DNA from 3 places in the Cronobacter turicensis genome. Region 1 is predicted to be linked to each of the others. Evidence: riboswitches for the same ligand, from Rfam matches in the RefSeq annotation. Region 1 holds a riboswitch; each other region holds the start of a gene.
What was found. A riboswitch is a leader RNA that binds a small molecule or an ion and turns the genes downstream of it on or off. The one in region 1 is predicted to bind thiamine pyrophosphate.
Positions count from the first base shown of each region.

Region 1 (9,684 bases):
GATTTTCAGCGGGCTGACGCGCATAAACGAGGAAAACGGGGAACTGGAAGCCGATATCGCACACCACTGGCAACAGATTTCCCCTTTTCACTGGCGCTTTTTCTTACGCCCCGGTATCCATTTTCATCATGGCCGCGAGCTCGACATGCTTGATGTCATCAGCTCGCTACAGCGCATCTGCGCCCTGCCGCTCTATGCGCATATCCGCCAGGTGACTTCCCCCACGGCCTGGACGCTGGATATTCACCTGAGCGAGCCGGACGACTGGCTGCCGTGGCTGATGGGCAGCGTGCCTGCGATGATCCTGCCGCGGGAGTGGCCGGAACTGCCGAAATTCGCCAGTCAGCCCGTCGGCACCGGTCCTTACGCGGTGGTACGCAATAACAGCAACCAGCTTAAGATCCACGCCTTCGATGACTACTTCGGTTACCGGGCGCTGATTGATGAGGTCAACTTCTGGGTGCTGCCGGAGATAGGCGAGGAACTGAGCTGCGCCGTTCAGCTTGAGGGTCCGACGCGCGACGCCGACGAAAAAGCCGTGGAGAGCCGCCTCGAAGAGGGCTGCTACTATCTGCTATTTGATTCCCGCTCGCGCGTCGGCGCCATGCCGGAGGTGCGCCGCTGGATAAGCTCGCGCTTTACGCCCGCCCGCCTGCTGCACCGCGCCGCGCCGCAATATCAGCGCATCTGGTTTCCGGCTTACGGCCTGCTGCCGCGCTGGCACCACGCGCCGCAAATCCCTGAAGCGCAGAAACCCGCCGGGCTGGAGCGCCTGACGCTCACCTTCTATGGCGACCATATTGAAAACCGCATTATCGGCGCGCTGCTGCGCGATATTCTGGCGCAGGATCAGGTCGAGCTTGAGCTGCGGGAAGTGAGCTATGAAGAGTGGTATCAGGGAGACATCACCAGCGATCTGTGGCTTAACAGCGCCAACTTTACGCTGCCGCTCGATTTCTCGCTGTTCGCCCACCTGTGCGAAGTGCCGCTGATTCAGCACTGCATCCCGCTCGACTGGCAGGGCGACGCGCAGCGCTGGCGTACCGGCGCGCTGAACCTGCCGCAGTGGTGCCGCACCATGCTGGAGCGTCAGGACATTCTGCCGCTGATCCACCACTGGCTGATGCTCCAGGGCCAGCGCAGTATGCGCGGCGTGCGGATGAACACGCTCGGCTGGTTTGATTTTAAATCCGCCTGGTTTGCGCCGCCCGAGCCGTAACCCTTTCGCAACATTACGCAAATCATTACAATGGGCCGTTCTCAACGGGGTGCTGCCGGCTGACCGGTGCGCTGAGATAATACCCGTCGAACCTGATCCGGATAACGCCGGCGAAGGGATTTGAGGCTACTGCTCAAAATCCTTTGCCCCCATTTGATAAAGGTGCAAAGTGTTAAAAAAACTGCTTCCCCTGCTGGCGCTCGTCGCCGCTCCGGCTTTCGCCAAACCCGTTCTGACCGTCTACACCTACGACTCCTTCTCCTCGGAGTGGGGCCCTGGCCCGAAAATTAAAACCGCCTTTGAAGCCGACTGCGGCTGCGAGCTGAAATTCGTGGCGCTGGAAGATGGCGTCTCGCTGCTGAATCGCCTGCGCATGGAAGGTAAAAACAGCAAAGCCGATGTGGTGCTGGGCCTTGATAACAACCTGCTTCAGGCCGCGACCGCGACCGGGCTGTTCGCGAAGAGCGGCGTTCCGGCGAATGACGTCAACGTGCCGGGCGGCTGGAACAACGACACCTTTGTGCCGTTCGACTACGGCTGGTTCGCCTTCGTCTATGACAAAACTAAACTGAAAAACCCGCCGAAAAGCCTGAAAGAGCTGGTGGAAAGCGATCAGAAATGGCGCGTTATCTATGAAGATCCGCGCACCAGCACGCCGGGGCTGGGCCTGCTGCTGTGGATGCAGAAAGTTTACGGCGATAAAGCGCCGGACGCCTGGCAGAAGCTCGCCGCGAAGACCGTCACCGTCACTAAAGGCTGGAGCGAAGCCTACGGCCTGTTCCTCAAAGGCGAAGGCGATCTGGTGCTGAGCTACACCACCTCCCCCGCCTACCACATCATTGAAGAGAAAAAAGAGAACTACGCGGCGGCGAACTTCAGCGAAGGCCACTATTTGCAGGTGGAAGTCGCCGCGCGCACCGCCGCCAGCAAACAGCCTGCGCTGGCGGAAAAATTCCTGAAGTTCATGGTTTCGCCCGCATTCCAGAATGCGATCCCCGCAGGCAACTGGATGTACCCGGTGACCAACGTCGCCTTGCCGGAAGGGTTTAACGCCCTGACCCGGCCGCAGACCACCCTGCAATTTACCTCACAGGATGTCGCCACACAGCGAGCGCAATGGACGAGTGAATGGCAACGCGCCGTGAGCCGCTGATCCCAGGCTGGCTCTGGCCCGGCCTCATCGCCGCCTTGCTAATGGCGGCGGTGGCGCTGGCGGCGTTCGCGGCGCTCTGGACGCACGCGCCCCACACCGAGGTACGCGCGCTGCTGCACGACAGCTATCTGTGGCACGTGGTGCGCTTCTCGTTCTGGCAGGCGTTTCTCTCCGCCCTGCTTTCCGTCGTGCCCGCTATTCCACTCGCCCGCGCGCTCTACCGCCGCCGCTTTCCGGGGCGGCGAACGCTGCTGCGCCTGTGCGCCATGACGCTGATCCTGCCGGTGCTGGTGGCGATTTTCGGCCTGCTCAGCGTCTACGGGCGCAGCGGCTGGCTTGCCGCGCTCTGCGCGACGCTCGGCATCGAATGGACGTTCTCGCCTTATGGTTTGCAGGGCATCCTGCTGGCGCACCTCTTTTTTAATATGCCGATGGCGACCCGCCTGCTGTACCAGACGCTGACGCAGATCCCCGGCGAACAGCGCCAGCTCGCCGCGCAGCTCGGCATGCGCGGCTGGGATTTCTTCCGGCTGGTGGAGTGGCCCTGGCTGCGCCGCCAGATCCCGCCGGTGGCGGCGCTGATTTTTATGCTGTGCTTCGCCAGCTTCGCGACGGTGCTGGCGCTTGGCGGCGGGCCGCAGGCCACCACCATTGAGCTCGCCATCTACCAGGCGCTGAGCTATGACTACGATCCGGGCCGCGCGGCGCTGCTGGCGCTTATCCAGATGGGCTGCTGCCTGTCGCTTATCCTGTTAAGCCAGCGGCTCAGCAAGGCGATCCCGGTCGGCGCGACGCTGGTGCGCGGCTGGCGCAACCCGGAGGATTCGTGGCGCAGCAAACTCATCGATTCCCTGCTGATTACCGGCGCGCTGCTGCTTCTCCTGCCGCCCCTCCTGGCGGTGCTGGTTGATGGTTTACGCGGCGACATCGGCCACGCGCTGGCCGATCCGGCGCTGTGGGGCGCGCTCTGGACGTCGCTGCGCATCGCGCTCTGCGCGGGGGCGCTGTGCGTTATCCTGACCATGATGCTGCTCTGGAGCACGCGCGAGCTGTACCTGCGACACCGCCGTCTCGCCGGGCAAAGCCTGGAGCTCTGCGGCGTGCTGATCCTCGCGATGCCGGGCATTGTACTGGCGACCGGTTTTTTCCTGTTGCTCAATGCCACCGTCGGGCTGCCGGAACGCGCCGATGCGATAGTGATTTTCACCAACGCCCTGATGGCAATCCCTTACGCGCTAAAAGTGCTTGATAACCCGATGCGCGATATCGCCGCGCGTTACGGCGCGCTCTGCGCCTCGCTTGAGATGCGCGGCCTGAACCGGCTGCGGCTGGTGGAGGCCCGCGCGCTGCGGGTGCCGCTCGCCCAGGCGATGGCGTTCGCCTGCGTATTATCCATTGGCGATTTCGGCGTCGTAGCGCTGTTTGGCAATGAGGATTTCCGCACGCTGCCCTTTTATCTCTACCAGCAGATCGGCGCCTACCGTAGCGATGCGGGCGCCGTCACGGCGTTGCTTCTGCTGCTGCTCTGTTTCCTGCTGTTCACCTTGATTGAAAAACTTCCGGGGCGCCATGCTGACACTGACTGATCTCACCTGGCTGTATCACCATCTGCCGATGCGCTTTACGCTGGACGTGCGCGACGCTGAACGGGTCGCGGTGCTGGGACCAAGCGGCGCGGGCAAAAGCACGCTGCTTAACCTGATCGCCGGGTTTCTCGCGCCTGACAGCGGCACGCTCAGTATCAACGGGGCGGATCACACCCGCACGCCGCCGTCACAACGCCCGGTGTCGATGCTGTTTCAGGAAAATAATCTGTTTAACCATCTGACGGTGCGCCAGAACATTGCGCTCGGGCTCTCGCCCGGCCTGCGGCTGAACGCGCAGCAAAAGCGTGAGGTGGAGGCGATAGCCGACAACATGGCGATTGGCGATCTGCTGGAGCGGCTGCCGACCGCGCTCTCTGGCGGCCAGCGTCAGCGGGCGGCGCTGGCGCGCTGTCTGGTGCGAAAGCGTCCGGTTCTGCTGCTTGATGAGCCGTTCTCCGCGCTCGATCCGGCGCTGCGTCAGGAGATGCTGACGCTGCTGGAGCAGATATGCGAAGAGGAAGGCACCACGCTACTCATGGTCTCGCACAGCGTGGAAGATGCGGCGCGTATCGCCGCGCGCAGTCTGGTGGTCGTTGAAGGACATATCGTCTGGGACGGCCCCACCGCGCAGTTGCTGAGCGGCGAGACCAGCGCGTCGGCGCTGCTCGGCATTACGCCTCACTGAGCGCCGGTCACCACTTTCCACAGAATACTGCGATAAACCGGCATCAGCGGGTGGCTCTGAATGGCGAACAGCGCCGCCGCCGCCGCCACGGCCACGCCGGGCGCCAGCCAGTGCAGACGCCCGCGCGGCAGATAGCGCGTGAGGCGGTCTTGCGTTTTGCCGCTGCGCCACCAGCGCCAGAGCAGCCACGCCGCCAGCCAGACCAGCAACGCCACGCCGCCGAGCAGCCATTTAAATGCGGCGCTTTTCATCTCCGGCGGAATGTCGATAGCGGCGCCCGCGAGGATCCCCGGCAGAAAGTAAAACGGCGGCCAGAGCAGGCAACCGACGATATTCGGCGCGAGGAATTTCCGCACCGGCAGGTCAAGCATCCCTGCCACCATCGGCACCAGCGGACGCGTCGGCCCGACAAAACGCCCGACGAGTATGGTAAACATGCTGTGCTGATGCAGCGCGTGTTCGGTTTTATCGAGCAACGCTTTATGTTTTTTGAGGAATGCCCAGCGATGCAGCGGCTTTTTAAAGCGCCAGCCGAGCCAGAACGAGATCCAGTCGCCGAGCAGGCAGCCAATAATTCCCACGGCCCAGGCCTCATAGAAATTGACCTCGCCGCTGCCGATAAGCGCGCCCAGGGCGGCCATCAGCACGGTGCCGGGCAGCAACAGCCCGACCAGCGCCAGGGATTCGAGGAACGCTACCAGCGCAATAGCAATCAGCGAATAGGCGACTGACTGAGTGATAAAGTGTTCCAGAAAGGCTTCCATAACGCATCCGGTAAAGTGTGGAACAGAGGATTCTCCTGAGCGCTATGTGCTGCGTCAAGCCATCATTCTTTAACCATACTTTACTTTACCGGTCATGACACGAAACCCACGTTCCGTTATTCGCACCCGGCGCGGAATTCACTCGGGCTCGCCCCGGTACACTTCTTAAATACCCGTGAGAAATAGAGCTGATCTTCAAAGCCCACATTGCGCCCGACGCTGGCTATCGGCATCCGGGTGGTGCTGAGCAGAAGCTTCGCCTGGCTGATGCGCTGATCTTCGCGCCAGCTCAGCACGCTGACGCCTAACTGCTGGCGGAAGAGGTGCGACAGGCGCGACGGCGAAAGACAGACATGCTGCGCGACGCTTGCGATATCAAAATGGCTGTCGGCCAGGTGATCGCTGATGTACTGGCAGGCATCGCGCACGCGACTGTCGAGCGGCGCTTTCAGGGACTCGCTAATCGCCTCGACGCGGCGCAGTAGCAACTGTTCCAGCAGGTTTATCGCCAGCAGTTCGGCATAGCGCCCCGGCCCCTGAGCGGCGTCGATAATCGCCTGAAACAGCGCGGAGAACTGTTCGTGATGCGCCTCATCCGGGCGATAAAAACCGGTATTGGCGAAAATCGCAGGCCAGTTCAGCCACTCGTGCCAGTAGGCGCGCGGGCGGAAATAGACCCACTGGTGATACCACTCTTTGGCCTCCGGGTTGCGGCCATAGTGGTGCACTTCGCCTGGCGGAAAGAGCAGCATATCGCCGGGGCGGCAGAGATATTCTTTCCCCTGGTTTTTCACCACGCCTTCGCCGCGCACCGTCAGGTTGAGAATAAAGCCTTTCATGCCGAGCGGGCGGTCGATGAAAAAATCGAGCCAGCCATCGGCCTCAATCGGCGTCAGCCCGGCCACCAGATGGGCATTGAATGAATAACCAGGCAGCAGAGGATCGTTTTGCGTTTCAGCCATTTTCACGGCGCTCCGAAGCGAGAGAGAAGAAACCATTTGTCCATATCGTTAATTTTGCTGGCAGCGGCAGGCGCCTGAGCGCCCGGTATAATAGCAGCGGCGTCTTAAGCCCGCTTTATTACAGAAAATAACCTGTATTGTCTTCGCTGTCAGGCTTTTTAATCCATAACCGAAGTGTCTATAAGTGCGGCAGAAATGTCCACATCGAATATTTGCGTGGCGTCACAAATTCTCGCTTCACAGCATTTTCGTCCATAAGTTCAGCGGATCCACCCTGACCCTTTTGGCGGGGTAAAACTAATGTTCTCTCCATGTTTGTTTATCGCATGGAGTATGAAGATGGCTATTGCGCTGGGACTCGATTTTGGCAGCGACTCGGTTCGGGCTTTGGCGGTGGATTGCACCACTGGCGCCGAGCTTGCCACCAGCGTGGAGTGGTATCCACGCTGGCAGGAAGGCCGCTATTGCGACGCGGCCCGTAACCAGTTCCGCCATCATCCGCGGGATTACATTGAATCAATGGAAGCGGCGTTAAAAACCGTGCTGGCGGAACTCTCGCCAGAACAGCGCGCCGCCGTGGTCGGCATTGGCGTTGACAGCACCGGCTCCACGCCCGCCCCGATTGACGCCGACGGCAACGTGCTGGCGCTCAACCCTCAATTTGCCGACAACCCCAACGCGATGTTCGTGTTGTGGAAAGATCACACCTCGGTGGAAGAAGCGGAAGAAATCACCCGCCTGTGCCATACGCCCGGCAAAGCGGACTATTCACGCTACATCGGCGGTATTTATTCCAGCGAATGGTTCTGGGCCAAAATCCTGCATGTAACGCGCCAGGACAACGCCGTCGCGCAGGCCGCCGCCTCGTGGATTGAGCTGTGCGACTGGGTGCCTGCCCTGCTCTCCGGCACCACCCGTCCGGCGGATATTCGCCGCGGCCGTTGCAGCGCAGGTCATAAATCGCTGTGGCATGAAAGCTGGGGCGGCCTGCCGCCGGCAAGCTTCTTCGATGAACTTGATCCGCTGATTAACCAGCATCTCGACTACCCGATGTTCACCGACACCTTCACCGCCGACATCCCGGTAGGCAATCTTTGCGCCGACTGGGCGCAGCGCCTCGGCCTGCCGGAAAGCGTCGTTATCTCCGGTGGCGCGTTTGACTGCCATATGGGTGCGGTCGGCGCGGGCGCACAGCCGAATACGCTGGTGAAAGTCATCGGCACCTCCACCTGCGACATCCTGGTAGCGGAGAAAGCGGATGTCGGCGAGCGCGCCGTTAAAGGCATCTGCGGTCAGGTAGATGGCAGCGTGGTGCCGGATTTCATCGGTCTGGAAGCCGGGCAATCCGCCTTTGGCGATATCTACGCCTGGTTTGGCCGCCTGCTCGGCTGGCCGCTGGATACGCTCGCGAAGCAGCATCCGGAACTGAAACCTCAGATCGAGGCCAGCAAAAAACAGCTGCTGCCTGCGCTTACGGAAGCCTGGGCGAAAAATCCGTCGCTCGATCATCTCCCGGTGATCCTCGACTGGTTTAACGGCCGCCGCACGCCGTTCGCCAACCAGCGCCTGAAAGGCGTCATTACCGATCTTAACCTCGCCACCGACGCGCCGCTGCTGTTCGGCGGGCTGATTGCCGCCACCGCCTTTGGCGCGCGCGCCATTCAGGAGTGCTTTATCGATCAGGGCATCGCCGTGAACAACGTGATGGCGCTCGGCGGCATCGCTCGTAAAAACCCGGTGATCATGCAGGTCTGCTGCGACGTGCTGAACCGTCCGCTGCAAATCGTCGCCTCCGATCAGTGCTGTGCGCTGGGCGCGGCCATTTTCGCCGCGGTCGCCGCCGGCGCGCATGCCGATATCCCGCAGGCGCAGCAGGCGATGGCCAGCCAGATTGAGAACACGCTACAGCCGCAGCCGGAGAGCGCCGCACGCTTCGAACAACTCTACCGCCGCTTCCAGCAATGGTCGCAAAGCGCGGAACAACACTATCTCCCTTCAGCCGCCACCCCGCAGTCTGCCGAGCGCGCAGGCCAGGCGGCCCTGACACATTAAGGACACGATGATGACAATTTTCGATCAGTATGAAGTGTGGTTTGTGATTGGCAGCCAACACCTTTACGGCCCTGAAACGCTGCGTCAGGTCAACCAGCACGCCGAACAGGTAGTGAACGCACTGAACGCCGAAGCGAAGCTGCCGTGCAAACTGGTGTTAAAGCCGCTCGGCACTACGCCGGACGAGATCACCGCCATCTGCCGCGACGCCAACTATGACGATAAATGCGCGGGTCTGGTGGTCTGGCTGCATACCTTCTCGCCTGCGAAGATGTGGATCAACGGTCTTTCCATCCTCAACAAACCGCTGCTGCAATTCCATACCCAGTTCAATGCGCAGATCCCGTGGGGCAGCATCGATATGGACTTTATGAACCTGAACCAGACCGCGCACGGCGGCCGCGAGTTCGGCTTCATCGGCGCGCGTATGCGTCTGCAACATAGCGTGGTGACGGGCCACTGGCAGGATAAACAGTCTCAGGGACGACTTGGCGCGTGGATGCGTCAGGCGGTATCGAAACAAGATACCCGTCATCTGAAAGTGGCGCGCTTTGGCGACAACATGCGTGAAGTCGCCGTGACCGAAGGGGATAAAGTCGCCGCGCAGATCAAGTTTGGTTTCTCAGTGAACACCTGGGGCGTGGGCGATCTGGTGGCTGTGGTTAACGACGTCAGCGAAGGCGATATCAACGCGCTGGTGGACGAATATGAAAGCAGCTACCGCCTGACCCCTGCCGCGCAGATCAACGGCGACAAACGCCAGAACGTTCTCGATGCGGCGCGCATTGAGCTTGGCATGAAGCGCTTCCTGGAGGATGGCGGTTTCCACGCCTTCACCACGACGTTTGAAGATTTACATGGGCTGAAACAACTGCCGGGCCTCGCGGTACAGCGTCTGATGCAGCAGGGCTACGGCTTTGCGGGCGAAGGCGACTGGAAAACCGCCGCGCTGCTGCGCATCATGAAAGTGATGTCTGGCGGTCTTGAAGGCGGCACCTCCTTTATGGAGGACTACACCTACAACTTCGAGAATGGCAACGACATGGTGCTCGGCTCCCATATGCTGGAAGTCTGCCCGACCATCGCCACGCCGGAAAAACCGATCCTCGACGTGCAGTACCTCGGCATCGGCGGTAAAGCCGATCCGGCGCGCCTGATCTTCTCCACCACCACCGGCCCCGCCGTGAACGCGAGCCTTATCGATCTGGGCGATCGTTTCCGCCTGCTGGTGAACTGCGTCGACGCGGTGAAAACCCCGCACGA
Region 1 covers NZ_CP165997.1:3,611,989-3,621,672, forward strand. The annotation lists gene sgrR (HTH-type transcriptional regulator SgrR) at 1-1,219, shown strand, start outside; TPP riboswitch at 1,255-1,356, shown strand; gene thiB (thiamine ABC transporter substrate binding subunit) at 1,389-2,372, shown strand; gene thiP (thiamine/thiamine pyrophosphate ABC transporter permease ThiP) at 2,348-3,958, shown strand; gene thiQ (thiamine ABC transporter ATP-binding protein ThiQ) at 3,942-4,643, shown strand; gene AB8W27_RS17300 (DedA family protein) at 4,637-5,407, opposite strand; gene araC (arabinose operon transcriptional regulator AraC) at 5,524-6,369, opposite strand; gene araB (ribulokinase) at 6,709-8,421, shown strand; gene araA (L-arabinose isomerase) at 8,432-9,684, shown strand, end outside.

Region 2 (9,684 bases), 410 kb from region 1:
TCGCGCGCGGCTTTACGCCACAAAGCCTGACGAAAGTGGGAATTCCTGTGCTGGTGATGAGCGCCAGTGCCGACAGCGACGATGTGCCCGCCGCGCTGGAGTCTGGCTATCTGGTCCACGGCCTGCCCGGCAGGCTTGTCCGTGCCGTGAGCGTTGCCGGTGCTACGCACTTTAGCTTTATGCAGCTCTGTAAGCCGGGCGCGGCAGCCGTTATCGACGCGCAGGAGCCGGGAGAAGGGATTGTGTGCCTTGATGGCGCAGGCTTCAGTCGCGCGGCAATCCACCAGCAACTCACGGCGCAGATAAGCGCGTTCCTGAATCAGGCGCTGGGGTATCAGCCGCCGCGCGACGATATTCCATCGGGCTCATCCCCACAATCCGCGCGAACTCGCGATTGAAGTTCGATTTCGTGTTAAAGCCCGATTCCAGCATCACGGCGGTGACGGGCTCGCGGGTCTGGCGCAGCAACTGTTGCGCGTGAGCGATGCGAAAGCTGTTAATCCACTGCGAAACATTACAGCCGCGCGTTGCGTTGACCGTCTTTGAAATGTGGCGGGCGGGCGTGCCGGTTTTTCTCGCCAGCAGATCCAGCGTGAGATCGGGATTCAGGTAAAGCGACTGCGCGCGCAGCATCTCTTCGAGCCGCGCGCAGCATTGCGCATCCTGCGCGGTGTCGCTCACGGTGTCACTCGCGGGTAGCGCCGGTACGGCGACAGGCGCAGGCCGCGCTGGTTTTCTGGCGGGCCATAAAATGGCGAGGCACATAAACGGCAGCAGTATTGCCTGCGACACGGCGACCAGCAGCGGCGCCTGCTGGCCCTGAAAAAACTGGAAATCAAAAGCGATAGCGATGTCAGTCAGCGCGGAAAAACAGAGAAAGGCGCCCGAGACGAAAGCGAGCTTTGCCGCCGTCGGCGCATCGCTCAGGCGGCTTCGCGAAAAAGCATCCGATCCCTTGTGAGCGGTACGCAGCAGAGCGATGCCATAACCGAGATAAAGCGCCGCGAGCGCGCAGTCTGTCGCGGCAGGAAAGGCCAGATTAACGAGAAGCGCCACGGCGACGGGCGCGACTATCATCAGAACTCGTCGTAACGGCTGCGAAGAGGCGAGCCCGCAAAAGCAGTACCAGGCAAGCGGCGGCAGCGCCATGGCTGCAAATGATTGCAGCTGGCGTAACGCCGGGAAATCGAACGCCCAGCGCAACGCGGTGAGCAGCACCAGCAGCGCGCATCCGGCGAGGAACATCGCGCCCCGTTGGTCACGACGGCTGCCCGATAACGAGACTTTCGCCAGCAGCATCAGAAGGATGGCGAGGGTCAACAACGGAATGGGGATAGAGGGCATGGCAAAACCTGCATGAACATTAACGGGCCTGAGACATCTGAGAACCTTGTTGTGCCATAAAGCGTGAATAAAAGACACCGCCCGGTTTAGCGGCTTGCAAACAGGAGGGAGGCGTGGAGATGAAAAAGCCCGGTCAAACCGGGCATGATGGGATAACAGCAGCGTCTGGAGGCGCTATTTGACCAGCGGCAGACGGCGGTAAAGCTCGATCAGGTCACCCGCCAGATCCTGGATAACCATCGCATTCATCAGATGATCCTGAGAGTGAACGGTAATAAGGTTGACCGGCAGTTTGCCGCTGCCTTCATCGAGCCCGATAAGCTGCGTCTGGATTTTATGCGCATGCTTCACAAACTCGTGGGATTCTTCCATCGCTTTTTCGGCGCCATCGAAATCGCCTTTCCGGGCCAGCTGGAGCGCAGTCAGCGCCTGGCTGCGCGCGCTACCGGCGTTGACCAGCAGCTCCATGATAATCGACTCTAAATCTTCCATTGAATTATTGCTCCAGCATTTTAAGGGCTTTATCCAGCACCACATCGCCTTTCATCATGCCGTAATCCATCATGTCGATAACGGCGACTTTTTTACCCAGCGGATCGGCGATTTCCTGGAATTTAGGCTGTTCATATTTGACCTGCGGGCCAAGCAGCACGATGTCGGCGGTGCCGATAATATCTTTAAACTCCGCGACCGGAACGGCCTTGATAGCCACCTCGATGCCTTTTTTCTGGGCGGCGTCTTTCATCCGTTGAACCAGCATGCTGGTGGACATACCTGCGGCACAGCATAAAACGATATTTTTCATAATCCGCTCTCTGTGACTGTTGTTTCATTGATATTTATCCCCCACCTTCGCTCGCAACAACCGCTTTGGTGTGATTGTGTGTTACCCATCACAAAGAAAGCCTCAAAAACGGAAACCGGTTACCAAAGGTCTTTTCTATCGCTTAATGGTAAAAGTGATGAGGCGGGGCGGCAGAGAGAGAGCATCAGGAACCGCCCCGGCCAGCCATCCCGGGCCGGCAAGAGCAGAGTAAAGCCGCAGGCGTTTTCCCTCAAACGACAAAAATCCATTTTGCGTACTATGCCGAAAGATATCGCCCGGTTTGCGTTTGGTTTCAGATATTTTGCGCGCTTCTTCCCAGATACCCGTCCCAGTCTTTCCACACCGGTTGCAGCCCTCGTTCTATAAGGCTGGCCGCGACCTCTTCCGGACGACGTCCGTCATGGGGCGCGAACTGTTCCAGCTCGGTATGCCCGTCGGCGTAGCCGCCTGGCTGGGTGCGGGAAAACGCGCTGACGGCGTTGATCGCAATCGGCACCACGTTATCGCGAAAGTGCGGCGATTCACGGGTGGAGAGCGACAGCTCCGCCTCGGGCGCGAACAGGCGAAACGCGCAGATAAGCTGCACCAGCTGGCGCTCATCCATCACCGACGCGGGCTGAATGCCGCCCGCGCAGGGCCGCAGGCGCGGGAACGCCACGGAATAGCGGCTCTGCCAGTAACGCTGTTGCAGCCAGAGCAAGTGCTCCGCCACCATATAGTTATCGGTGCGCCAGCAGTCAGACAGCCCGGTTAGCGCCCCAAGCCCGATGCGGTCGATGCCCGCGCGCCCGAGCCGGTCCGGCGTCTCCAGCCGCCAGAAGAAATCCTGCTTGTTGCCGCGCAGGTGGTGCCGGGCATAAACCGCTTCGTGATACGTCTCCTGATAAACCAGCACGCCGTCGAGTCCGAGCGCTTTCAGTTCGGCATACTCCGCCTGCCCGAGCGGCTGCACTTCCATTTGCAGCGACGCAAACTGGCGGCGGATCGCTGGAACGTGGCGGCGGAAATAGTCCATACCCACCTTATTCTGGTGCTCACCCGTCACCAGCAGCAGATGCTCAAACCCCATCGCTTTAATGGCGGCGCACTCGCGCGCAATCTCCTCGTCATCCAGCGTTTTGCGTTTGATGCGGTTGCTCATGGAGAAGCCGCAATAGGTGCATTCGTTGGCGCACAGATTAGAAAGATAGAGCGGGAGATAAAAACTGACGGTGTTGCCAAAGCGCTGGCGGGTGAGCTGCTGCGCGCGCTGCGCCAGTGGTTCGAGATAATCCAGCGCGGCCGGGGAGAGCAGCGCCATCATATCTTCCCTGTCGGGATGCGCGGCAGCGAGCGCGCGCTCCACATCGCGCCCGGTTTTGCTGTGGATGCGCAGCCGGATATCATCCCAGTTCAGCGTGCGCCAGCGGTCGGTAAAAGTGTTCATGCCTGTGCCTCCAGAAAACCGGTGAGCGGGCTGGTGGCCTGCGCCTGAAACGCGCGTGCGCCGAGCCCGGCTTCATACCCGGTACGGCCCGCCTCGACAGCCAGGCGGAACGCGCGCGCCATCGCGACCGGATCGCGCGCCACGGCGATGGCCGTATTCACCAGCACCGCATCGGCCCCCATTTCCAGCGCCTCGGCGGCATGGCTGGGCGCGCCGATGCCCGCATCCACCACCACCGGCACGCTCGCCTGGGCGATGATGATTTCCAGCAGCGCCCGCGTCTGAAGTCCCTGATTAGAGCCTATCGGCGCGCCCAGCGGCATCACCGCCGCGCAGCCCGCCTCTTCAAGGCGTTTGCAGAGCACCGGATCCGCGCCGCAATAGGGCAGTACCACAAAACCCTGCGCGACCAGTTTTTCCGCCGCCCGCAGCGTTTCTATCGGGTCCGGCAGCAGCCAGCGCGCGTCCGGGTGGATCTCCAGTTTGATCCAGTGAGTGCCCAGCGCCTCGCGGGCGAGCTGCGCGGCGAAAATCGCCTCCTCGGCGGTTTTGGCGCCGGACGTGTTCGGCAACAGCGCAACGCCGGACGCCTGCAACGGCGCCAGCAGCGCGTCGTCGCGGCGCAGCAGATCCACGCGTTTCATGGCGAGCGTCGCCATCTCGCTGCCGCTTTCGCGTATCGCTTCCAGCATCAGCGACGGCGACGCGAACTTACCGGTGCCGGTAAACAAGCGTGATTGAAAGGTTTTATCCGCGATTCGTAACATCTCAGCCTCCTGCGATAACCTGAAACAGCAGCAGGCTGTCGCCTTCCTGCAGGGTATAGTCGGGCCACTGGCTGCGCGGGAGAATGGTCTGATTGACCGCGAGCGCCGTACCGGGCCTGTCGAGTTTTAACTGCGCCAGCAGCCGCGCCGCGCTCAACCCCTCGACGCACTGTATGGCTTCATCGTTGAGTTCAATGCGCATGTTCGCCTCCGCAAACCGGGCAGTCCGCCGCGCGCTGGAGCGTCAGGGTGCGCCACTGGCTGGCGCGGGCGTCAAAGAGGCGCAGCTCGCCGTGGCCGGGCGTGATGCCGCACAACAGCTTGATGGCCTCCAGCGCCTGAAGCGTGCCCATCAGGCCGACCACCGGGCCGAGTACGCCAGCGGTGCGGCAGTTGCGCTCAGGCTCGCTGTCGTCCGGCCACAGGCAGCGGTAGCAGCCGTAATCAAAGGGCGGCGCGAAGGTGGCGATTTGTCCGCCCATGCCGACCGCGCTGGCGGTAATGAGCGGCGTGCCGTGCGCCACGCAGGCCGCGTTGATGGCTTGCCGGGTGGTCATGTTGTCGCTGCAATCCAGCACCAGATCGACGCCCTCGACCGCTTCACGTAACGCATCGCCTTCCAGCCGCTGATGCAGCGCCACGCTTTCAATCGCCGGGTTGAGCGCCTGTAAACGACGCGCCGCCGCCCGCGATTTCGGCTGTTCGATATCACTCACGCCAAAGAGGATCTGGCGCTGAAGATTGCTCAGATGCACCGCGTCGTCATCGGCAAGCCACAGCGTGCCCACGCCCGCGCCCGCCAGATAGAGCGCGGCGGGCGAGCCCAGGCCGCCGAGGCCGACAATCAACACGCGGCTTGCCAGCAGCTTTTGCTGGCCGTCAATGGCGATATCCTCCAGCAGCAGCTGGCGGCTGTAACGCATAAAATCGGCGTCATTCATCGCCCGCCCCCGCCAGTTCAAGTAACCGTTGCGTGGCGGCGCGCCAGTCAGGCGCGTGCGTGATGGCGCTTACCACTGCGATACTGCCGACGCCGGTTTCCAGCACCGCGGGCGCGCGCTCAAGACTGATGCCGCCGATAGCGACCGTCGGATAGTCACCGAGCCTTTCGACATGCGCGGCCAGTTGCGCAAGCCCCTGCGGGGCGGAGGGCATCTGTTTAGTCTGCGTGGGAAAAACATGGCCGAGCGCGATATAAGAAGGGCGCACCGCCAGCGCCACATCGATTTCCATATCGTCATGCGTGGAGACGCCAAGCCGCAGGCCAGCGCGGCGGACGGCGTCGGGGTCGGCTGTTTCCAGATCTTCCTGCCCGAGATGAACGCCATACGCCTGATGTTTTATCGCAAGACGCCAGTAGTCGTTGATAAACAGCCGGGCGTGGTAGCGCTGCCCCAGCGCAATGGCGGCGGCGACATCGGCTTCCACCTCAGCCTCGCTTTTATCTTTAATGCGCAGCTGCAGCGTGCGCACGCCAGCCTCCAGCAAGCGCGTTATCCACCCGACGCTGTCCACAACCGGATAAAGCCCGAGGCGGCGCGGTACGGGCGCGAACAAGGGCTTCATCATTCCACCTCCTCCTGGCGCAGATAAATATCGCCGCCGCGCGCCTGAAAGCGGTGGGACATTTCCGTCATGCCCGCGTCGATAGCCTGCTTCGCGGCGTAGTCGCGCACCTCCTGGGTGATTTTCATCGAGCAGAATTTCGGGCCGCACATGGAGCAGAAGTGCGCGACTTTACCGGACTCCTGCGGCAGCGTTTCATCGTGGTACGCGCGGGCGGTGAACGGGTCGAGCGCCAGATTGAACTGATCTTCCCAGCGGAATTCAAAGCGCGCTTTGGACATGGCGTTATCGCGGATCTGCGCGCCCGGATGTCCTTTAGCGAGATCGGCGGCGTGGGCGGCAATCTTGTAGGTGATGAGCCCCTGTTTCACGTCCTCTTTATTCGGCAGGCCGAGATGCTCTTTTGGCGTCACGTAGCAGAGCATCGCGCAGCCGAACCAGCCAATCATCGCCGCGCCGATACCGGAGGTGAAGTGATCGTAGCCGGGCGCGATATCGGTCGTGAGCGGCCCGAGCGTGTAGAAGGGCGCTTCGTGACAGTGCTCCAGCTCTTCGGTCATGTTGCGGCGGATCATCTGCATCGGCACATGGCCGGGGCCTTCTATCATGACCTGAACGTCATATTCCCACGCGATTTTCGTCAGCTCGCCGAGCGTGTGAAGTTCGGCGAATTGCGCCTCGTCGTTGGCGTCCTGAATGGAGCCAGGGCGCAGACCATCGCCAAGCGATAGCGAGACGTCATAGGCGGCGCAGATCTCGCAGATCTCGCGGAAATGGTCGTAGAGGAAGTTCTCCTGATGATGCGACAGGCACCATTTGGCCATGATCGAGCCGCCGCGCGAGACGATGCCCGTCAGACGGCCTGCGGTCATCGGCACATAGCGCAGCAGCACGCCCGCGTGAATGGTGAAGTAATCGACGCCCTGTTCAGCCTGCTCAAGCAGCGTATCGCGAAACATCTCCCAGCTCAGATCTTCGGCGATCCCGTTGGCCTTCTCCAGCGCCTGGTAGATCGGCACCGTACCGATCGGCACCGGGCTGTTGCGCAGGATCCATTCGCGGGTTTCGTGGATATAGCGCCCGGTGGAGAGATCCATCACCGTGTCCGCGCCCCAGCGGGTGGCCCAGACCAGTTTTTCGACTTCCTCTTCGATGGACGACGTCACCGCCGAGTTGCCGATATTGGCGTTCACCTTCACTAGGAAGTTACGGCCGATAATCATCGGCTCCGATTCCGGGTGATTGATATTGGCAGGAATGATGGCGCGCCCGGCGGCGACTTCGTCACGCACGAACTCCGGCGTGATGTTGTCCGGCAGGCGCGCGCCAAAGCCGTGGCCCGGATGCTGCTGGCGCAGCACCGCCGTGCGAATGCGTTCGCGGCCCATGTTTTCGCGCATAGCGATAAATTCCATCTCGGGCGTCACGATGCCCTGGCGCGCGTAGTGCAACTGAGTAACGCGCTTGCCCGCCTTTGCGCGCTTTGGCGTCAGCAGCCCGCGAAAGCGCAGCTCGTCCAGCCCGTCATCGGCCAGGCGCTCGCGGGTATAGGCTGAGCTGCGCGCATTCAGGGTTTCCGTGTCGTTACGTGCCTCTATCCAGGCGCTGCGCAGTTTGGCCAGCCCTTCGCGGACGTCGATACGCACCGCCGGATCGCCGTAAGGGCCCGAGGTGTCATAAACCGGCACCGGCTCGTTAGGTTCATAGCGTGGATTCTCTTTGCTGCCGCCAGCAAGCGTCGGACTCAGGCGGATTTCGCGCATCGGCACGCGGATATCCTCGCGTGAGCCCGTAAGATAAATGCGGTGAGAATTGGGGAAAGCGGTGCCTTCCAGCGTGTCGATAAAGTGTTGTGCGGCGGCGCGCTGTTCGCGGCGGCCAGGTTTGTTTGATACAGACATAGCGCATTCCAGTTAACGGTCAGGAAGTGGCTTGTCAGAACAACGGAGGAGTAATGGCGTGCGCCCGCGCACCCTGGAGAGGGTCTCAGGGCGAAACAGCACCCTGAGCGGGGCAAATTGGAATTACTCTTGTTCCCTTCGCAGGTATTAACCTGATCAGGTTCCGCGGATCCCGAATTAACGGTCTCAGCCCGTGCTCGCGCACTGGGCACTCCGACAAGATAAACCCCGCTATAGCGGCGGGGACGTGATTAAACTACCCGGTAATACTGTCGAACTCAAGCGGGTCGGGCGAGACCTGCTTCATCATTGGCGCTTTGACCAAGGTTGTTGTCATAAGCCAGCATGATGAGTTTATCTTCCAGCGCGAAGCGGGCGGCGAGCGCCTCGCCGATGCCGGAAAGCGCTTCCTGAAACTCCAGGCAGTTATCGTGGTCGATGGCGCTTTCCAGATGCGTGTCGTAGAAATCCATGATTTGCTGGGTGTTGGATTCCAGCTGAGGATAGATTTGCGTGGCGGCGACCAGCGGGCTGGTGCCTTCCATTTCGCTGATGACGCGTTCATAAATATTGAAATGTCCGGCGGAGAGGTAATCCACCAGGCAGTGGCAAAATTCGTCCAGCGCCTGTTCATCAAGCGCAGTCATCGGCTCCTTGCCGGGTTTGATGCCGACCATCTTGTAATAAGTGACTAACAGATGGTTGCGGGCGCCAAGCCAACGATCAACTAATTCATTACTCCCGCCAACGCGTTCCGTCAGACTTTTTAGCTGGTTTAGCATGATCGACTCCATGAGATATAAGATGTAAAAACGCAAATGACCCAAAATATGTAAGAACTATGTTAATAACGTGCCAGTGAAGCAGAGGTAGTGCAATCAATTATGGAACGTACATTAGAAAATTTAGACCATGGCTGGTGGATAGTCAGCCATGAACAGAAATTATGGCTGCCAAAAGCAGAATTACCTTACGGCCAGGCTGCGGATTTTGGTCTTACGGGCGAAAAGGCGCTGCAAATCGGCATCTGGGAAGACGCGCCGGTCTGGCTGGTGCTGCAAAAGCGCGAGGATGAGATGGCCTCGGTGCGACAGCTTATCGACCAGGACGCCGGGCTGTTTCAGCTGGCAGGACGGGGCGTGCAGCTCGCCGAGTTTTACCGCTCGCATAAATATTGCGGCTACTGCGGTCATGAGATGCACCCGAGCAAAACCGAATGGGCGATGCTCTGCGGGCACTGTCGCGAGCGTTACTACCCGCAAATCGCGCCGTGCATCATCGTGGCTATCCGGCGTGACGATAAAATCCTGCTGGCGCAGCATACCCGGCACCGCAATGGCGTTTACACCGTCCTGGCCGGGTTTGTGGAAGTGGGCGAAACGCTGGAACAGGCGGTAGCGCGCGAGGTGATGGAAGAGAGCAACATTCGCGTGAAGAATCTGCGCTACGTGACGTCTCAGCCCTGGCCGTTCCCGCAATCGTTAATGACCGCGTTTACGGCGGACTACGACAGCGGCGACATCCGGATAGACACCAAAGAGCTTATCGATGCGGGCTGGTATCGCTACGACCAGCTGCCGCTGCTGCCAGCGCCAGGCACCGTGGCGCGCCGCCTGATAGAAGATACGGTGGCGCGCTGCCGGGCAGACGATGAATGACGTGATACAATGGCGGCCTGTCGCTTGAGGAATAAGAAAAAATGACCGAACTGAAAAACGATCGTTACCTGCGCGCCCTGCAACGTCAGCCCGTGGATGTCACCCCGGTGTGGATGATGAGACAGGCGGGGCGTTATCTGCCGGAATATAAGGCCACCCGCGCGCAGGCGGGCGATTTTATGTCGCTTTGCAAAAA
Region 2 covers NZ_CP165997.1:4,023,354-4,033,037, reverse strand. The annotation lists gene AB8W27_RS19260 (alpha/beta fold hydrolase) at 1-398, shown strand, start outside; gene AB8W27_RS19255 (AraC family transcriptional regulator) at 292-1,344, opposite strand; gene AB8W27_RS19250 (PTS lactose/cellobiose transporter subunit IIA) at 1,519-1,836, opposite strand; gene AB8W27_RS19245 (PTS sugar transporter subunit IIB) at 1,841-2,149, opposite strand; gene thiH (2-iminoacetate synthase ThiH) at 2,463-3,596, opposite strand; gene thiG (thiazole synthase) at 3,593-4,363, opposite strand; gene thiS (sulfur carrier protein ThiS) at 4,365-4,565, opposite strand; gene AB8W27_RS19225 (HesA/MoeB/ThiF family protein) at 4,555-5,304, opposite strand; gene thiE (thiamine phosphate synthase) at 5,297-5,932, opposite strand; gene thiC (phosphomethylpyrimidine synthase ThiC) at 5,929-7,830, opposite strand; TPP riboswitch at 7,947-8,056, opposite strand; gene AB8W27_RS19210 (Rsd/AlgQ family anti-sigma factor) at 8,109-8,612, opposite strand; gene nudC (NAD(+) diphosphatase) at 8,715-9,488, shown strand; gene hemE (uroporphyrinogen decarboxylase) at 9,530-9,684, shown strand, end outside.
Region 2: it holds a riboswitch for thiamine pyrophosphate, as region 1 does, so the genes downstream of both, thiC (phosphomethylpyrimidine synthase ThiC) here and thiB (thiamine ABC transporter substrate binding subunit) in region 1, are expected to answer to the same signal.

Region 3 (9,684 bases), 2.1 Mb from region 1:
GTATTATTCAGTCCATTTCACTGGCCGGGAGCCGTTAGAACAAGGATGTTTAATTATTTAAAAAAAAGCCTGCAACTGGGCCGCTTCGTAGAAAATGATATTAAAAACAAGCGGCCCGAGGCGCTGGAGCGGCTTAAAACGCAGCTCAAAGAACAAGTTTGTCTGCCCACGGGGTGGCGGAGCCTTGGGATGCCACTGGTATTGGCAATGGTCATGGCTGTTCTTAGCTTCGCCATTCCTCAGGTTTCTTTTTGGGTGGCTATTTCGCAGAGCTTAGGGTTACCAGGACCGACATTTTTCATCGGCATGCTCATTAGCAATTTTCTTTTTTGTGTGCTGATTATCCCTGCAATGATAGGGGCCGCAAGAGGATCTCTCCTTGCTTTGCAGTTGTGGCTGACACTGGCGGCAGCAGCGGTATTTGTCAGTGTGATATTTTTTATTAGTGTGCTTGTGTCTCTGCTCTCTTCTGATGGGGCAGGACGCTGGGATATTATCGGCTCCCTGCTGGGCATATTGTTTTCGGTATTCAGCGTCCGTTGTATCAATAGCAGGTTATTTATGGAAACCATCGCCCTTGGCTTTTATAACCGTATTCTGCGTGAACAGGCTAAATATCAGGCTTACCAGCCAGGCGTAACGAAACGATAAACATCCATCTGCGTACCCTTATACTTTTAAATTAAATAAGAAAGACCCTCCTTTATGGAGAGTCTTTCTTGCTGTTTTACTCCAGTCCCAGCGCGGCGCTGAGGTGCGCTATCTCCTTACGCCACTCGGCTTGCAGCGCCGGTTTTTGATGGCGTAGTTTGCGTTCGAGATCGACATTCAGCCGCGTTTCCAGGTCAATCAGCCGCTCCAGCAGGCGCGTATCGCTGTTCGTCTCAGGCGGCGTGGTGACTGTATGAGCCTCATCCATCGCCTCCTGCGTCGGCGCTGCGCGCAGGCGCGCCATCAGCGCGTCCATATTGTGCCACTCGCTCAAACCGCCATCCTCCACGAGCCAGAAGCGGTTACAGCTCGCCTCCATCAGCATTCTGTCGTGCGTCACCAGCAACAGCCCGCCTGCGAACGTTTGCAGGGTTTGCGCCAGCGCCTCTTTGCCTTCCATGTCGAGATGGTTGGTGGGTTCATCAAGCATCAACAGCGAATAGCGCGCGAGCGACAGGCCGACAAACAGCAGGCGCGAGCGCTCGCCGCCGCTGAGCGTGTCGACCCGCTGCCCATGCCGCGCCCATGGAAAACCGGCGCTGATAAGCGCGAGCTTACGCTGTTGCCGTTCAGGGGCGAACGGCTCCAGCACCTCCAGCAGCGTGGCGTTATCCGGTAACTGATGCAGCGACTGATCGTAATACCCGAGCGACACGCGCGGATGAAACGTGACGCCAGGAACCGTTTCCGCCGTCTGCCACTGCTGCCACAGCAGGCGCAGCAACGACGACTTGCCGCAGCCGTTATGGCCGAGCAGCGCCACGCGATCGCCGCTTTTGAGCCGCGCCAGCGGCAGAGTAAACAGCGTGGGGGCGTCAGGCGCCGCGCTGACGGCCAGATTTTCCAGCTTAAGCAGACGGTCCGCCGCCAGCGCATCGCCGCAAAGCGTCAGCTGCCAGCGGCTGCCCTGCGCCAGTTCGGTTTGCTCCTCCTTAAGCCGTGCGACCTGTTTTTCCATCTGTTTGGCTTTGCGCGCCAGGTCTTCGTTGTCATAAACCTGCCCCCACGTGGCGAGCCGTTTCGCGCTCGCCGTGACGCGGTCTATCTCTTTTTGCTCCGCTTTACGGCGCAGCGCATCGCTCTCATCGCGCGCCACCAGCGCCGCACGGGCCGCTGTACAGGGGAGATCGAACGCCTGGAGCTGACCGTCGCGCAGGATCCAGGTGCGGTTGGTTACGCTGTCCAGCAGCGCGCTGTCGTGGGAGACCAGAATAAAGCTGCCGTTCCAGCGCGCCAGAAACTGCTCCAGCCACAGCAGGGTGGGAAGATCGAGATGGTTGCCTGGCTCATCAAGCAACAACAGATCGGGCGAGACGATAAGGGCGCGCGCCAGCAGCAGACGGGTATGCTGGCCGCCGCTGAGCGAGCCCGCCGTCAGCGACCAGGCCGCCTCGGCAAAACCCATATTCGCCAGCAACGCCTGCGCCCGCCAGGCGCCGCTTTCGCGCTCGGTTTCCGGCAGCCGGGCCAGCAGCGCTTCAAGTAGCGTCTGCTGATGCAGCGCGTCCGGCAGATGTTGCTCCACGCGCGCCAGCAGGCAGCGCGCCGCGCGCGTCACAACGCCTTCGGCAGGCGCAAGCGTGCCGTCCAGCGCTTTCAGAAGCGTGCTTTTACCACAGCCGTTATGACCGATCAGGCCAATGCGGTCGCCTTTTTTCAGGGTAAAGGAAAGGGCGTTCAGCACCGGGCCAAACGGGGAATCAATGCGCAGAGAGTGCGCCGTCAGTAATGTGCTCATCGCTTACTCAGAATTTTCAGGCACGGTTATGCCTCGTCAAACATCGCTGACGATAATCTGGTAAGCCCTGGAGAAGGGTTATGTGATGGGATCTTCGCTCAGGGTCCAGTTATCGCAGCACGATACCGGTAATGCCTGAGCTCTGGCGATCGCCAAAATGATGTGAATAGTCAAACAATTCACAGCACAGCATAAGAGTCCTCCTTTTATATTCATCAGGTTGATGGGTAGGGCGAGTGTAGCGAGTGGCGCGTTTTTGCACCACTACGCGTATTAAGGGGTGTGAGCTAAAAAGCGTTTTGAGGAAACGACAGGAAAGACGCGCCTGAGTGCCGGGCGGCGTTTCAGGCGCAGAAGAATTAACGGTGGTAGAAAATGTCGCCGTTCATGGCGCGCACGACTTTGCCATCGGCATCGGTAATAAGCACGTAGTAGCCGCCCATGTACGTCCAGTGGGTGCCCGCTTCCGGGGCAGGCAGGTTGCGGATCTGCCACTGTTTGATGTTGTACTGCTCGGTGCGGTAGAGGTCCGGCACGATGTCGCCGATGGTGTATTTTTTGGAATCGGAGTGAAACTCTTTCACTTCATAGCTATCAATGGATTTCGGTTTTACGACATCTGCGGCGAATGCAGAGGCCACCGACATCAACAGCACTCCCGCTACGATCATTCTGGTTTTCAACATACCTTCTCCACATGTCAGGGCGCTGCGCCCCGTTGATTTTGTTACCGTCAGGCCGCTATCTTCCTGCGCCATCCCCGGCCGGGCAAGGCTAATTATGTATAAAAAAATGAAGCGGATAGCAATCGGCGTTGAGCTGATTTGGTAGGGGCTTGCTCACGGGCGGGCAGAAGTGGGTGGGTTATCCTCATGTCATGGTGGTAAGGATAATAAAAGTAGCCGCGTGCATGGCAAGCTGCTTACTATGCAGCTTAAAGGCTTCTTTACAAGGAACGTTTATATGAATACAGCAGATCGCGTTCGGGCGTTAATAAAAAAGCATTTCTGGGAGATGGCTGATGAAGATTCGTTAAGCACCGGTCAATATGGCGTCCTGCCAGAAGATGCTGAAGAATTCTTCGAAGAATACTTTGCGGAATTCAACGTAAATTATTGCTCTTTCGACTTTCGTAAATATTTTCCGCGCGAAGGGATATTTTTCCTGCCCAATATGATTCTTCCCGACTATTTAAAAAGCGATAAGCATCAACCTTCGCCGCTTACCGTGCAAATGCTGATTACATCGGCAAAGGTGGGGTGCTGGATTGAAGATTAACGCATTGAACACCTGAGGTTGCGGTGGCATTATCGGAAGTCATTTTAAGTGACTCTGTGGGTTTCTGTTAGATCGTGATGCTGCAAGGTCGTATGACGATTAATAACAGTAATGACAAGATACTGGTAGTGGAAGACTGAGATGAAATATAGTTTTGTATTCTTATGGTTAGTTGCGGGTACGTGCGGGGCAACCCAAATGACGGGATTTGGCGCAAGGTATTACGATGATATTACTGAAGTCTATTCAGATAATCATGAGACAGATAAAGATCTGGCGCCCATCATTGTCGTAGGAACCACCGAGTATAAATTTGAGGTTAACACAGTTGAATCTATAGCCAGGAATGTGGGCATAAAGATAAATAAAGATAATCTGGCCTCATGGATTTGCCTTGAATCAAAGGGCATCAACTATTGGTTTATTTCTGATAATGAGATGGGGGCGGGGGATTTGACCGCTGTTGCTATAGCGAAAGATGGATCGCCTTGTACACCTTATAAGGGAGTATTACACGTATCCGTTAAGGCGCCTGTGTTAACGACTAAAGAAGAAACAGAAAAATATTTTAATCATAAACCTAAGAAAGATATTGTTATGTACTACAAGGATATCGAAAAATCAGATGAATACACGCAGAGTAACAGCATTATGTACTATCTGAAAGGTGATAAGGTGCAAGGGATACTTCTTAGTCAGGGAACTACTAATTGACAGAATATTCAGTCTTGCGGTTAGGGGGGCTAATTTTTAATGACTCTCTGGCGCTCATTCTTTTAACGATTTCTTTAATAATGCCATAACCCATGGTAATTATTTTTTCTTCAACACTTACGCGCTGGCTCTGCACTAACGCATTAGCGATAGTGAAAAATCAGCAACAAGTGAGCCTGGGTATTCTTCATGGTGCCTGACGCCTTAGGGGATACAGCAGAAGACATAAGTCAGGGCACAGCGTATTTTTTTAGGGTTGAGTCTTTGGCTTCCCGCTGGCATGATCCAGAACAGGGATTAACGTGACGTTAATCGCAACCTTTTGATTTTGTAGTAAATGACTCGGGGTGCCCTTCTTCGTGAAGGCTGAGAAATACCCGTATTACCTGATCTGGATAATGCCAGCGTAGGGAAGTCAGATGCCTGTCCGGTATCCCGTCTTCGCGCCTGGCAGGAGAGAACCATGTCTTCTGACCTGCTTTGCGGCTCGCACGCCGCGCCTGTTGTCACCCACCTTCGTCGTCACGCGCCGCTGGTGCACTGTATCACCAACGATGTTGTCCAAAATTTCACTGCCAATGTCCTGCTCGCGCTTGGCGCCTCGCCCGCGATGGTGGTGGATGCCGAAGAAGCCGCGCAGTTCGCGGCCATCGCCGATGCCTTACTCATCAACCTCGGCACGCTGACGCGCCCGCAGCAGCAGGCGATGCGGGCAGCCATCGACAGCGCCTGCGCGGCGGGCAAGCCCTGGACGCTCGACCCGGTCGCCGTCGGCGCGCTCACGCTACGCACTGAATTCGCGCAGGAGATCCTGGCGCGTCGTCCTGCCGCGATCCGCGGGAACGCTTCGGAAATTCGCGCGCTGGCAGGCGAGAGCGGCGGCGGGCGAGGCGTTGACGCCACTGAAAGCGCGCATCAGGCCCGCGAGGCGGCCATCTTGCTGGCGCGCCGCAGCGGCGCTGTCGTCGCCGTTACCGGCGAGGTTGATTACATCACCGATGGCGAACGCACGCTGGCGGTCGAGGGCGGCACCGCGATGCTCACCCGCGTGGTGGGCACCGGCTGCGCGCTCTCGGCGGTCGTCGCCGCCTGCTGCGCGCTGCCGGGCGATCGGCTGGAAAATGTCGCGACGGCCTGCTGGCTCATGAAGCGGGCGGGCGAACAGGCGCAGGCCATTTCCCGTGGGCCCGGCAGTTTCGCCAGCGCGTTGCTGGATAGTCTGCACGCGCAGGCGTTCGGAGGTGCTCATGAAACGCATTAACGCGCTCGCCATCGCCGGTACCGATCCGAGCGGCGGCGCAGGCATTCAGGCCGATCTCAAAACCTTCTCGGCGCTCGGCGCTTACGGAACGTCAGTGATCACGGCCCTGGTGGCGCAGAATACGCGGGGCGTGCAGTCGGTGTATCGGGTTGAGCCGTCGTTCGTCGCCGCACAGCTTGACTCGGTATTAAGCGATGTGCGCATCGACACCACCAAAATCGGCATGCTGGCGGAAACCGATGTGGTGGAGGCCGTGGCGGAGCGGCTCGCACGCTACCAGGTGCGCAATATCGTGCTGGATACGGTCATGCTCGCGAAAAGCGGCGATCCGCTGCTAAGCCCGTCGGCCGTGCGCACGCTGCGCGAACGGTTATTGCCGCAGGTGGCGATCATCACGCCGAATTTGCCGGAGGCGGCGGCGCTGCTGGAAACCACACATGCCCGCAGCGAAGCGGAGATGCGCCAGCAGGGCGAGGCGTTGCTGGCGCTCGGCTGCGGGGCGGTGCTGATGAAAGGCGGGCATCTGGACGACGCCGAAAGCCCGGACTGGCTCTTTACGCCCGACGGCGCGACGCGCTTCACGGCGCCACGTGTCATCACCAAAAACACCCACGGCACCGGCTGCACACTCTCCAGCGCGCTTGCGGCGCTGCGTCCGCAGCATTCTGACTGGGTTGAGACGGTGACGGCGGCGAAAGCATGGCTCACTAAAGCGCTGCAACAGGCGGATAGCCTGGAGGTGGGAGAGGGGATTGGGCCCGTCCATCATTTTCATGCGTGGTGGTGAAGCGAGCCAGCAGAATTAGCTGAAAATGCGCTCGGGTCTGGCAATCTGTGCTAATAAAGTCCAGGCTAAGAGGGCCCAGTTAAGATGTGGGTAAGGATTTTTATCGTCCGGCAGGTCTGTGCCTGTCGACCATAACGGGAGCGTATGATGACTGATATTGTGCAGTTGCTCGGCAACGATGCTGATAGCCTGTTACAGCACCGCTGTACGACCATTTCCTCCGACCAGCTTTATCTGCCAGGGCCGGATTATGTCGATCGCGTGATGATCGATAACAACCGTCCGCCTGCGGTGCTGCGAAATATGCAGACCCTCTACAACACCGGGCGTCTCGCGGGCACCGGCTATCTGTCCATTCTGCCGGTGGACCAGGGCGTCGAGCATTCGGCGGGCGCGTCGTTCGCCGCCAATCCGATGTATTTCGACCCTAAAAATATTGTCGAGCTGGCGATTGAGGCGGGCTGCAACTGCGTGGCGTCGACCTACGGCGTGCTGGCGTCGGTCTCGCGCCGCTACGCGCACCGCATTCCGTTCCTGGTGAAAATTAACCATAACGAAACCCTGAGTTACCCCACGCAGTATGACCAGACGCTGTATGCGAGCGTCGAGCAGGCGTTCAATATGGGCGCGGTGGCGGTCGGGGCGACTATCTATTTCGGTTCTGAAGAGTCGCGCCGCCAGATTGAGGAGATCTCCGCCGCGTTTGAGCGCGCGCATGAGCTCGGCATGGTGACGGTGCTGTGGGCGTATCTGCGTAACAGTAATTTCAAGAAAGATGGCGTGGATTATCACTCCAGCGCCGACCTCACCGGTCAGGCCAACCATCTGGCCGCCACTATCGGCGCGGATATCGTGAAGCAGAAGATGGCCGAGAATAATGGCGGCTATACCGCGCTGAAGTTCGGCTATACCGACGAGCGCGTTTACAGCACGCTGACGAGCGATAACCCGATTGATCTGGTGCGCTACCAGCTCGCCAACTGCTATATGGGCCGCGCGGGGCTGATTAACTCCGGCGGCGCGTCCGGCGGCGAGGCGGATCTTACCGATGCGGTGCGCACGGCGGTGATTAACAAGCGCGCGGGCGGCATGGGGCTGATTCTGGGACGCAAGGCGTTTAAGAAAACGATGGCCGATGGCGTGAAGCTGATTAATGCGGTGCAGGACGTCTATCTGGACAAGAGCGTGACGATTGCCTGACGGCGATTGAGGTTACGCAGCAAAAAACGCGCCTGTGGGCGCGTTTTTTGTGGGCGTGGCATATGGTGGGGCGTGGGATACGGTGGGTGCGCTGCGCTTACCCACCCTACGGTTCGCAACCGTTCCGTGATGTGCTGGTGGGTGCGCTTACCCAGCCTGGAACATCTCAAACCCTTGCATCGTGGTAGGGCGGGTAAGCGCAGCGCACCCGCCGTCCCGCAAACCGTTACGCCGACCCGCGCATACCTTATTTAAGCAGCGGGCAATCCGGCGGCAGGCGGCAATGCAGCGCGCCGGGCTGCACCTGAATATGGAAATGCTGTCCGCTCAGCGGCTCGCCGTCGAGATTAAAGGTGATGTCATGCGGCGCGGTTATCTCAAACCAGGCCGACGCGCCATCGATAATATTCGGGCTCTCTTCCGGCTGCGTCAGCGTGGTAAACAGCGCGGGCAATAACTCTTCGCCGGTAAAAATACGCAGATGCAGCAGGCCGTCGTTAATCAACGCCTCCGGGCACAGTTCCTGTCCGCCGCCCGCCTGACGCCCGTTGCCGATGCCAATCACCAGCGCGTCGCCCTGCCACTGAAAATTCTCGCCGCGAATTTCGCAGCGATCCGCTTTCAGGGCGTCCATCCGCATCAAACCGTGGATCAGATACGACACTCCGCCCAGCGCCGCTTTTAATCGTTCCGGCGTTTCGGTGGTGATGCGCGTACCGAAACCGCCGGTCGCCATATTGATAAACCAGGTTTTATCATTCACGTGCGCGATATCAATCGGCACGGCGCGGCCTTCAATCGCCAGTTTCAGCGCCAGTTCAATGTCATCGGGTACGGCTGCGCTGGTCGCGAAATCGTTCGCGGTGCCGAGCGGCAGCAGGCCGAGCGCCGGACGTTCTTCGCCGCTCAGCGAGGCCAGCGCCGCCGCCACTTCATTAATCGTGCCGTCGCCGCCTGCGGCGATCACCGTCTGCGAACCCTGTTCCGCCGCCTCACTGACATAGCGCGCCGCATCGCCTTTTTCCCAGGTCACGCGCACCTCTATCGGGTGGCCCTGGTCACGCAGCAGCTTGACGCTGCCGCGCAGAATTTCATTGTCAGCGCTTTTACCATTTAAAATCAGAAATGAACCAGGGGAACGGGACATGAATGCACTCCAGTGAATACCGATTCACAGAGTTTATCGCAGAGTCTGGCGAGTCGCTTAAGAACTGACTGAAAGGACAAAAAAATAAGCCTGCGTAAGGGAGATTACGCAGGCTGAAGGAGGTGGTTCCTGGTACATCGGGCATTTATGGTTTATGTTTTTCAGCGCCAGGGATAATAACCGCTTTAAACATAACGGTTTGTGATCCCATTCGAAGAAACATTCGCGCAGTAAAAATAACCCTTATAAATTATTTGCCGTATGGATGTCTGGTGGTCTGGCCAGAGAAATTACGCATCAACAGCGCATATTCCAGTGCTAAATCTTCCGGAACCGGCATCCAGATGGTGTATCCGTCTCCCGGCGCCACGTCCATTTTCTCGCCTTTGGCGTTTTCCATATGCTCAAGCGTAAAGCTGACATTGCCCTGCGGCGTCATTAGCTCCAGGCTGTCGCCGATGGAAAACTTGTTTTTCACCGCCACCGCGGCCAGCGCGCCGTTGCGTTCGCCGGTAAACTCGCCTACGAATTGCTGACGGTCCGATACCGAGTAGCCATAGTCATAATTCTGATAGTCGTCGTGGGTGTGACGGCGCAGAAAACCTTCGGTGTAGCCGCGGTGCGCCAGGCCTTCGAGCGTCTCCAGCAGGCTCGGGTCGAACGGCTTGCCAGCGGCGGCGTCGTCAATCGCGCGGCGATAGACCTGGGCGGTGCGGGCGCAGTAGTAGAACGATTTGGTGCGGCCTTCGATTTTCAGCGAGTGGACGCCCATCTTCGTGAGCCGCTCGACGTGCTGGATCGCGCGCAGATCTTTGGAGTTCATAATGTACGTGCCATGTTCATCTTCG
Region 3 covers NZ_CP165997.1:1,462,487-1,472,170, forward strand. The annotation lists gene AB8W27_RS07010 (hypothetical protein) at 1-38, shown strand, start outside; gene AB8W27_RS07015 (hypothetical protein) at 46-651, shown strand; gene AB8W27_RS07020 (ABC-F family ATP-binding cassette domain-containing protein) at 728-2,449, opposite strand; gene AB8W27_RS07025 (RcnB family protein) at 2,809-3,135, opposite strand; gene AB8W27_RS07030 (DUF1493 family protein) at 3,413-3,727, shown strand; gene AB8W27_RS07035 (hypothetical protein) at 3,869-4,441, shown strand; TPP riboswitch at 4,775-4,871, shown strand; gene thiM (hydroxyethylthiazole kinase) at 4,905-5,702, shown strand; gene thiD (bifunctional hydroxymethylpyrimidine kinase/phosphomethylpyrimidine kinase) at 5,689-6,489, shown strand; gene fbaB (class I fructose-bisphosphate aldolase) at 6,637-7,689, shown strand; gene yegS (lipid kinase YegS) at 7,937-8,836, opposite strand; gene yegQ (tRNA 5-hydroxyuridine modification protein YegQ) at 9,087-9,684, opposite strand, start outside.
Region 3: it holds a riboswitch for thiamine pyrophosphate, as region 1 does, so the genes downstream of both, thiM (hydroxyethylthiazole kinase) here and thiB (thiamine ABC transporter substrate binding subunit) in region 1, are expected to answer to the same signal.